Regions from separate parts of the Lacticaseibacillus sp. 22 genome, predicted to be linked through region 1. Evidence: riboswitches for the same ligand, from Rfam matches in the RefSeq annotation. Region 1 holds a riboswitch; the other holds the start of a gene.
What was found. Region 1 has a riboswitch for lysine ahead of ACWP87_RS04495 (ABC transporter permease subunit). Riboswitches for the same ligand answer to the same signal wherever they lie in the genome.
Positions count from the first base shown of each region.

Region 1 (4,164 bases):
CAAACTTGTTGCCGCCGAAAGATAGTTTGTTCCCATATTTCCAGCTAAATCTAAGGAAAAACCTGTTGAAAACACTGGACGCTCGGCGACCTTAACCTCAGGATGATTCTGCCAATAGATAGGCAGAAATTTAATCTTCCAGTTAACCGCAATATTCACATCAACATTTGAAAGCTTTTTAGCTTTGATAACGTTTACGGTGATATTTAACTCGATTGTCCCAATTTGGTCTGTTTTAATTGAGTAATCGATTGACCCTTGCGAAATCTTTGCCCCCACTTGCATTACCTTCGACTGATCAATTACAGCTTGATAACTGGTTGCATCTTTGATGTTTCCAAAATTCGACTCAAATTTTTTCTGCAATGCTACACTATCTAGTTTGCCATCTTTAATACCAATAGGGCCGTTCCCAGCCGTGAAATCTACTGACCAAGTGGCGATTACGCCTGGGATCGGCATTGGAAACGTGTATTCTTTGCTTGCTGAGAAATTTACCAAATCGTCAATCAAGCCATTCATCAAGTCATTAGCAACAACTACTTTTGCTGATTCTGGTAAAGTACCAGGTGTGAATGTCTTCGTGCCTGGGTCACTAATTTTGACGTCCGTTGCAACCTGATCAATTGGAATGTCACCAATGCTGTACTCAATAAATTGATCGAAGCTCCAGTTCAACGGCATTGCATAACCTAAATTACCTGAATAACCCGTTGACATATCGGATACGAAACAGCGCACCGCGTATCCCGCTTTTAAGACATGTGCACAAACATTTCGCGTGCCATAGATTCCAGCACGAAAGCCTGATTTAGCAAGCCCTGAATTGACACCCCGCATATAAGCGACCACAGTTGCCTCAATATCGCCTTCCAGAATGTCAACATCACAAGCAAAGTAGATAATAGTGCTATTAGGAAAGCCAAGAACTCGTGCAGTTGAAGCAGCCGTCATTGCATCAAGCACACCTTGAGTTTCGGTGAAATATTTAATGTCGGCGCCGCCATCTTGATAGATTGGAAAAATGCTCATGCCGCCATCGGTAATTGATTTAATCTCAGACGCAGTCAAATTCTTAGGAGTAAAAGCATTCCCTACTGACCCCGTTAGATATCGCCCGACAATGCTGAAACCATATTTACGTAACAATGCAACATCAGAACTCGTCAGTTGCTTAGATGTGTCACAAGCGATTGAATCGCGTGTTGTATCACCATTGCTAGTTAATAGCCCCTTAATAACCCGATTACCAGCGATTCTCCCTGTGGTTGGTTCCAGGTTCATCATTGTGCTAAAGGCAGCCACTGCATCGCCAACTGCACTGGTGAATTGGCCATTAGTCGGAATGTCTGTGAAACCATTTACTAACAGACCGTATTGTAGGATGCGAACGGCGTCAGTATCTGTTGATCCCTCAGATAAAACAGGGCAATTGTCAATTGTCTTCTGCCCATAGATACCATTTGCAACATCAGCAGCCATCCCTTCAGCTCTTTGCAATGCATAAATCAAAGCTGTGTTAGTGTCACGTTGATAGATGCCATCGCAAGGTAGAATGCCAATGATATTACTGAACCGTCCATTAAGATATTGCTGCATTGACCGAACCTTCTCCGATCCCCCAGTAACCAAGGTAAATGCAGCCATATCGAACAACGCCGCCAAAAGATTAACTGTAACTACACCATTTGCGGTAATACCCGCGTAGTGTTTTGAAAGCTTGCTCTGTTGCATCAGAAAAGTCCTGATTAAAGTCGCTACCAGGATTGATGCCTTTACACCAGAAGGCGCCTTGAATGAGCTGGGCGATATTGCCCTTATAACCGGGCTTCAAACTGCCTACCACCGAAGCTAATGCTGTCTTGGTTGCATCGCCAAATCCTTCACCAATAGCGCTAATACCAATTTCATGTTGTAAACCCATCCGCAAACTATAAATAGTGGGCCATCCAGTTTGTCCGTTCTCGGGCGCTGTCGTGAAGCCAGAAACACCGCTATATGTCTTATTAAGCCATTTTTGAACGGCCAGTACCGCTTCATCTGCCATTTTAAAAATCTCTTTTACAAATTTTAAGGTGACACGTCTGTCATCGAATTAAACCGAACACATGTTCGATTTAATTCTACTGCGGAGACTTCTTTTTGTCCAAACTTTTCTTAAATAAACTTCTGATCGCACAAAAACCAAGTTAGCGATTACGATTACTCCACAAAAATTGACATTCCGCCCCCGTTCCGCTACACTCGTTTTTGACATTTAAATACACCACCAAGAAATAGAGGTTGCGGTGGGCAACGAAAACTGGGGAGTGCCGAGTCATGTTGAACCAGTCGTAAGTGCCGCCGCCGAAATGTTGGATCGTATTCGGACGATTCGCATTGGGCCATGGGCGCATAACCCATGGACTGTCGAAGCTGGTTGCTTCGGGGCGCTATGATTCTGGTTCATGACTAAAATCGATGGAATCGACCTTTATTGCGGTATCAATAAAGGTCGATTTTTTGGTTCCAGCTCTATTTCCCACTACAAGAAGGGAGAAATGTCACTTATGAGAAAACATTGGGTTGCGCGTTTAGGCGTGCTAGGGTTCGCATTGAGCCTCCTGCTTGGCAGTTTTGCCGCAACACCTGTCAGTGCTGCCAGCGATGACAACACGTTTAAAGTCGGAATGGAGGCCGGCTATGCACCGTTCAACTGGACGCAAACAACGAGTGCCAACAATGCGGTTAAGATTCAAGGCAGCCAAGAATACGCAAACGGGTACGATGTTCAAATTGCCCGCAAAGTTGCCAAGGCGTTGCACAAGAAGGTTGTGGTGGTCAAAACATCATGGGATGGTCTGCCGCCTGCATTAACTTCTGGCAAAATCGATGCCATTATTGCCGGCATGTCGCCAACGCCAGATCGTCGCAAAACCATCGATTTCAGTAATCCGTACTATATTTCCAACCTGACGATGGTCGTTCGCAAAGATAGTAAATATGCCAAAGCCAAAAGTATTGCCGATTTCAAAGGCGCCAAGATTACTGCCCAACTGAGCACCTATCACTATCAGGCGATTAATCAAATCAAAGGCGTTGTCAAAGAACCGGCGATGAACGATTTTCCAGCCATGCGTGTGGCCTTGGAATCCGGCACGATTGATGGCTATGTTTCCGAAGTGCCAGAAGGGATTACGGCCGAACGTGCTAATCCGAATCTGATGTATATCCACTTTGCCAAGGGTCAGGGATTTAAAACCGATGCCAGTGATACTAACTTAGCGATCGGCCTGCGGAAAAATGATCCTAATAAGGCCAAGATTAATGAGTTGCTTGCTACGATCTCTACAAAAGAACGGGCACGGTTGATGAACGAAGCCGTTGATAATCAGCCGTCAACCGAAAAAAGCGGTAACTGGTTCATGGCGATTATGAAACAGTATGGTCCCATGCTATTGCGCGGCACCGGCATGACGCTGCTGATTTCTTTGGTCGGGACACTTGTTGGCTTTATCATCGGTTTGCTGGTCGGTATTATTCGAACCACGCCAAAGCCAAAGAAATTGGGTCAGCGTGGGTTACGGGCCGTGATCAACTGGCTGCTGTCCGTTTATATTGAAGTCTTCCGTGGTACGCCAATGATCGTTCAGGCAGCGGTTTTGTACTATGGTGCGGCTCAAGCCTGGCATCTGAACATGGATCGGACAACCGCGGCGTTATTGATTGTTTCGATTAACACGGGTGCGTATATTTCCGAAATTATCCGTGGCGGTATTATTTCCGTTGATGAAGGTCAGTTTGAAGCAGCCAATGCGCTTGGCATGACGCATCTGCAAACCATGATGAAAGTCATTCTACCGCAAGCGGTACGCAACTCTCTGCCCGCGGTCACCAACGAATTTATCGTTAACATTAAGGATACTTCAGTGTTATCCGTCATCTCGGTTTCCGAACTGTTCTTCAGCGGCGAAACGATTGCCGGACAAAGCTTCCAGTTCTTCCACACGTATCTGATTGTGAGTGGCATCTACCTCATCATGACCTTCACCATCAGCCGATTATTCCGTCTCATCGAAAAGCATCTCGATGGTCCAAAAGATTACAATGTGATGAACAATCAAATGCAGGTCGAAACACCCAAGATCAGCACGGCAAAGGAGGACTAACTGATGGCAAACGAAC
Region 1 covers NZ_JBVAYD010000006.1:20,512-24,675, reverse strand. The annotation lists gene ACWP87_RS04505 (glycoside hydrolase domain-containing protein) at 1-1,647, opposite strand, end outside; gene ACWP87_RS04500 (hypothetical protein) at 1,670-2,047, opposite strand; lysine riboswitch at 2,270-2,443, shown strand; gene ACWP87_RS04495 (ABC transporter permease subunit) at 2,541-4,148, shown strand; gene ACWP87_RS04490 (amino acid ABC transporter ATP-binding protein) at 4,152-4,164, shown strand, end outside.

Region 2 (4,164 bases), on a different contig from region 1:
ACGTTAATCTCAGTGGTGCCGGCAAAAAGCGTTCCGAGCCGCGTGTTAATCGTACCAGCAGGCAGGTCAGGCCGATCATGCAGGCCATAAAATTCATCAATCTGCCACTCACCGGTGAAAGCGCCCATGTCATAAGCCAGTTTACCGCCATTCTTGCTTTCTTCAGCCGGCTGGAAGAAGAAAATCAGATGATCCTTTGGCTGATGAACGGCAAAATAACTGAGAACGCCAAGTGCCACGGTCATATGCATGTCGTGACCACATGCATGCGCAATCCCCTGATGATGCGAGGCAAACGGCAAACCGGTTGCTTCGGTGACCGGTAACGCATCCATATCGGCGCGATAACCGATTGTGCGTTGCGGATCGGAGCCAGTGACTTTGACTAGAATGGCGGTTGGTAACTTCGGTAAGGTACGAATGGTAAGAAAAGTCTGCGGAAAACTTTGGATGGTTTTGAGCAGGAAGGCATGGGTTTCTTTTTCCTGCAGCGCTAATTCCGGGATTTGGTGGAGCTGGCGGCGAATAGCAATGAGTTCGGCTTCCTTCATTAAATGTCACAACTTTCTGAGTTCATCAAGCAGCACCGTCTTAGCTTCGGTTTGATCGTTGACTTTTTTAATCACCTTGGCTGGGACACCGGCGACGACTGTATGGGCAGGAACATCATTAATGACAACAGCGCCCGCAGCAATGACAGCCCCTTCGCCCACGGTCACGCCTTCAAGCACAACGGCATTGGCACCGGTCATCACGTGATCACCGATTGTCACCGGCTTAGCTGACGGCGGTTCCACCACGCCGGCAAGCACTGTGCCCGCGCCGATATGGCAATGTTTGCCGACAATGGCGCGGCCGCCAAGCACGGCCCCCATGTCAATCATGGTTCCGGCACCAATTTCCGCGCCGATGTTAATAATCGCGCCCATCATGATCACCGCGTTGTCACCAATCAGCACCTGATCGCGAATGATCGCACCAGGCTCGATACGGGCATTGGTTGTTTTGATGTCCAATAATGGCACCCCGGTGTTACGACCGGCAGCCTCGACATAGTAATCATCCAGTTTAGCGGTTTTTAAAACGGGCTGAATCTCTGCCCAGTCACCGATGACAGTGCCGGTGTGTTTGCCAATAAATGCATGGACACTTTTAGGAAAATGCAAGTCGGCTAATTTGCCTTTGAGATACACTTTGACCGGCGTGGTTTTCTTGCTGTTTGCGATGGTTGAAATGATTTTTTCGGTATTGAGTTGTGCCATGATGGCCTCCTATTTTTTTGCGGCAGTAGTGGCGGTTGATGTCGGCGCTGGTTGACTTGGAGCGGTGTAGTGCTGATCGTGTTGAATCAAATCGGCGTAAGTTTCACGCGTGACCACCAACTGTGCCTGGCCATCTTCGACAAAAACAACGGCTGGACGCGGGTTGCGATTGTAGTTGGACGCCATCGAGTAGCCATATGCGCCAGTGTCGAAAACGGCAACCACATCGCCTGGCTGTGTGGCTGGCAGCGGGGCATCGTCAATCAAAATGTCGCCGGATTCACAATACTTTCCGACTAAATGGACATGTTCTGTGGGCTGGGCAGTCGGGTGATCCGCAACCACAGCGGTGTATTGAGCCTGATAAAGGGCAGGGCGGATATTGTCGCCCATGCCGCCATCAACCGCAACATAAGGCCGCAAGCCCGGGACATCTTTGCGACTGCCGACCGTATACAGACTGTAGCCGGCAGGACCGACAATCGAACGGCCCGGCTCAATCCAAACGGCAGGCAATGGCCAGTTGAAACCGTGGCTTTGGGTTTTCAGGGTGGTCACAATCGCCTGCACAAAAGCTTCTGGTGGTAGTGGATCATCCTGCTTGGTATACGCAATCCCAAAACCGCCGCCGACATTGAGGACTTTAGGGGTGAAGCTGAATTGCTGGTGCCAATGATCAAGGACTGCCAGCAGCTTTTGGGTGACGGCTTCAAACCCGGCGACTTCAAAAATCTGGGAGCCAATGTGGGCGTGAATACCCAGCAAATTAAGATGATCATCCGCCAGAATACGCTTGGCTGCTTCATCGGCTTGCCCGCTTTCAAGATCAAAGCCAAATTTACTATCGGTTTGGCCGGTTTGGTCATAAGCGTGTGTATGAGCACTAATCCCCGGTGCCACCCGGATCAAGACGTTTTGCTTGCCCACGGCCGCCTTTAGCAACTCGTCAAGCAGGTCCAATTCATGAAAATTATCAACGATGATCGTGCCAACCCCGGCGTCTAAAGCTTGTTCCAGTTCGGCTTTGCTTTTGTTATTACCGTGGAAGCTGACCTTTTCCATGGGGAAGTCCGCTGCTTGAGCCGTGTATAACTCGCCACCGGAAACAACATCGACATGAATGGCTTCGGCTTTGGCGACCTCATACATCGCGATGGTAGCAAACGCCTTGGAAGCGTAACTAACGGCGTATGCGACTCCCGCCGTTTCAAAAACCTGCTTGAACGCCCGAATCTGATGGCGAATGGCGCCAACGTCATAAACATAAAGCGGCGTTTGAAAAGTGTGGGCAAGTTGACTGGCAGCAATCCCGCCAATCGTTAATTGACCTTCGTGATTTGTGGCAAAATTCATTCAGTTCATCCTCCCGAGTGATGGCAGGGCAACGGCAAACGAAAAGGGACCCTTTTGTTTGGCCGCGCGTCAAACAAAAAGATCCCAACTTGCAATCTACTTGAATGATAGCGCCCCGCTTAGATACCTAAGCGACAGTACAGGATTTATTCAATCCTGGCCCAACAGGCTCACCGATCCCGGATCACCCATTTCGGCAACCGCCCCTTTCACCGAATGTCACCACGAAGGATCTCGCTCGATTCGGTTAGTCATGTTGGCTGCAACCTCTATCTGTTTAACACCACATTATAATAAAAAACGGTACGCGTCAAATTTTTGTGAGCGCGAGCCGGCGCGGTTAGGGACCGGAGTGTAAGTGGCCTTGGTCGCAATGGCCCGGGTCTGGCCATTGCGACCAAGGTCCTTACATGCAGGTCCCTGCGCCGGGGAGCGCGTTATGGGCGTAAAAGCGGACTTGTGGCCTCAGGCGTAATGGCCCGGGCTTGGTCATTGCGCCCAAGGTCCTTACACGCAGACTCCTGCGCTGGGGAGCGCGTTATGGGAGTAAAAGCGAACTAGTGCCCTTAGACGGTGATGGCCCGCTCTTGGCCATTGCGCTTAAGGTCCTTACACGCAGACTTCTGCGCCGGGGAGCGCGTTATGGTGAGCGAGAGTACCTTGCTCAGAGACCAAATATAAGAGCCTCAAACATGGTGGCTGACGCTTACTTTCTATTTCTTCAGCGCGAACAGTGTGACTGTATGCCAAAGAACCATCTTGACAGCCTGATTCCCAACAACCCACTTTCAATCCGTCACCCCAATACCTAGCAAAAAATTAAAAACATTTTTAAGCTCATTATTACTATGCAATGGCGTCAAAAAATGCTGTTTTGGCGGGATGGTGGGGGCTTGTGTTTCTCTGGGAGTCTGTTAAAGTACAGAATAAAATGACAGAGTTCTCATTTGCATTGCCGTCTGTTGATGCCAGATGAAAATCACTTACGCAATCGCTGTCGGTTGGTGATTGGCAAGGTTGTTGGCGTCAAGGATACACTGGAAAATGGGGTTAGGGAGGCAGTTTATCGTGCGTGTCGTAAAATTTGGCGGTTCGTCATTAGCAGATGGAGCGCAGTTTGCCAAGGTTGTGGCGATTATGAAGGCGAATCCTGCCCGGCAGGTTATCGTAACCAGTGCGCCTGGTAAACGGCATCCCGGCGATGTCAAGGTGACAGACCTGCTAATCAAGTACGCCCAAGCGGTGTTGCAGCAGGGTGAAACGGCTGCAATCGTTGCTGAAATTGTGGCTCGGTATCAGGCCATTGCCACGGCGTTCAACCTTGACGCGCAAGTTGTGGAAAAAATCGAAAACGAACTATACCAGTTACCGAATACCAGCTTTAAAAATGCCGACTACCTAATGGCTGGCTTCAAGGCACGAGGCGAAAAATTAAATGCTTTTCTCATGACGGCGGTGTTGAATCACGAAGGTATCGAAGCCACGTATGGTGAACCGAAAACATTAGGAATTGTTGTAACGGATCATCCCAATGACGCTGAGGTTTCAC
Region 2 covers NZ_JBVAYD010000005.1:90,528-94,691, forward strand. The annotation lists gene ACWP87_RS04240 (N-acetyldiaminopimelate deacetylase) at 1-551, opposite strand, end outside; gene dapD (2,3,4,5-tetrahydropyridine-2,6-dicarboxylate N-acetyltransferase) at 558-1,262, opposite strand; gene lysA (diaminopimelate decarboxylase) at 1,272-2,615, opposite strand; lysine riboswitch at 2,716-2,895, opposite strand; gene ACWP87_RS04255 (aspartate kinase) at 3,684-4,164, shown strand, end outside.
Region 2: another riboswitch for lysine. It lies ahead of lysA (diaminopimelate decarboxylase); the one in region 1 lies ahead of ACWP87_RS04495 (ABC transporter permease subunit).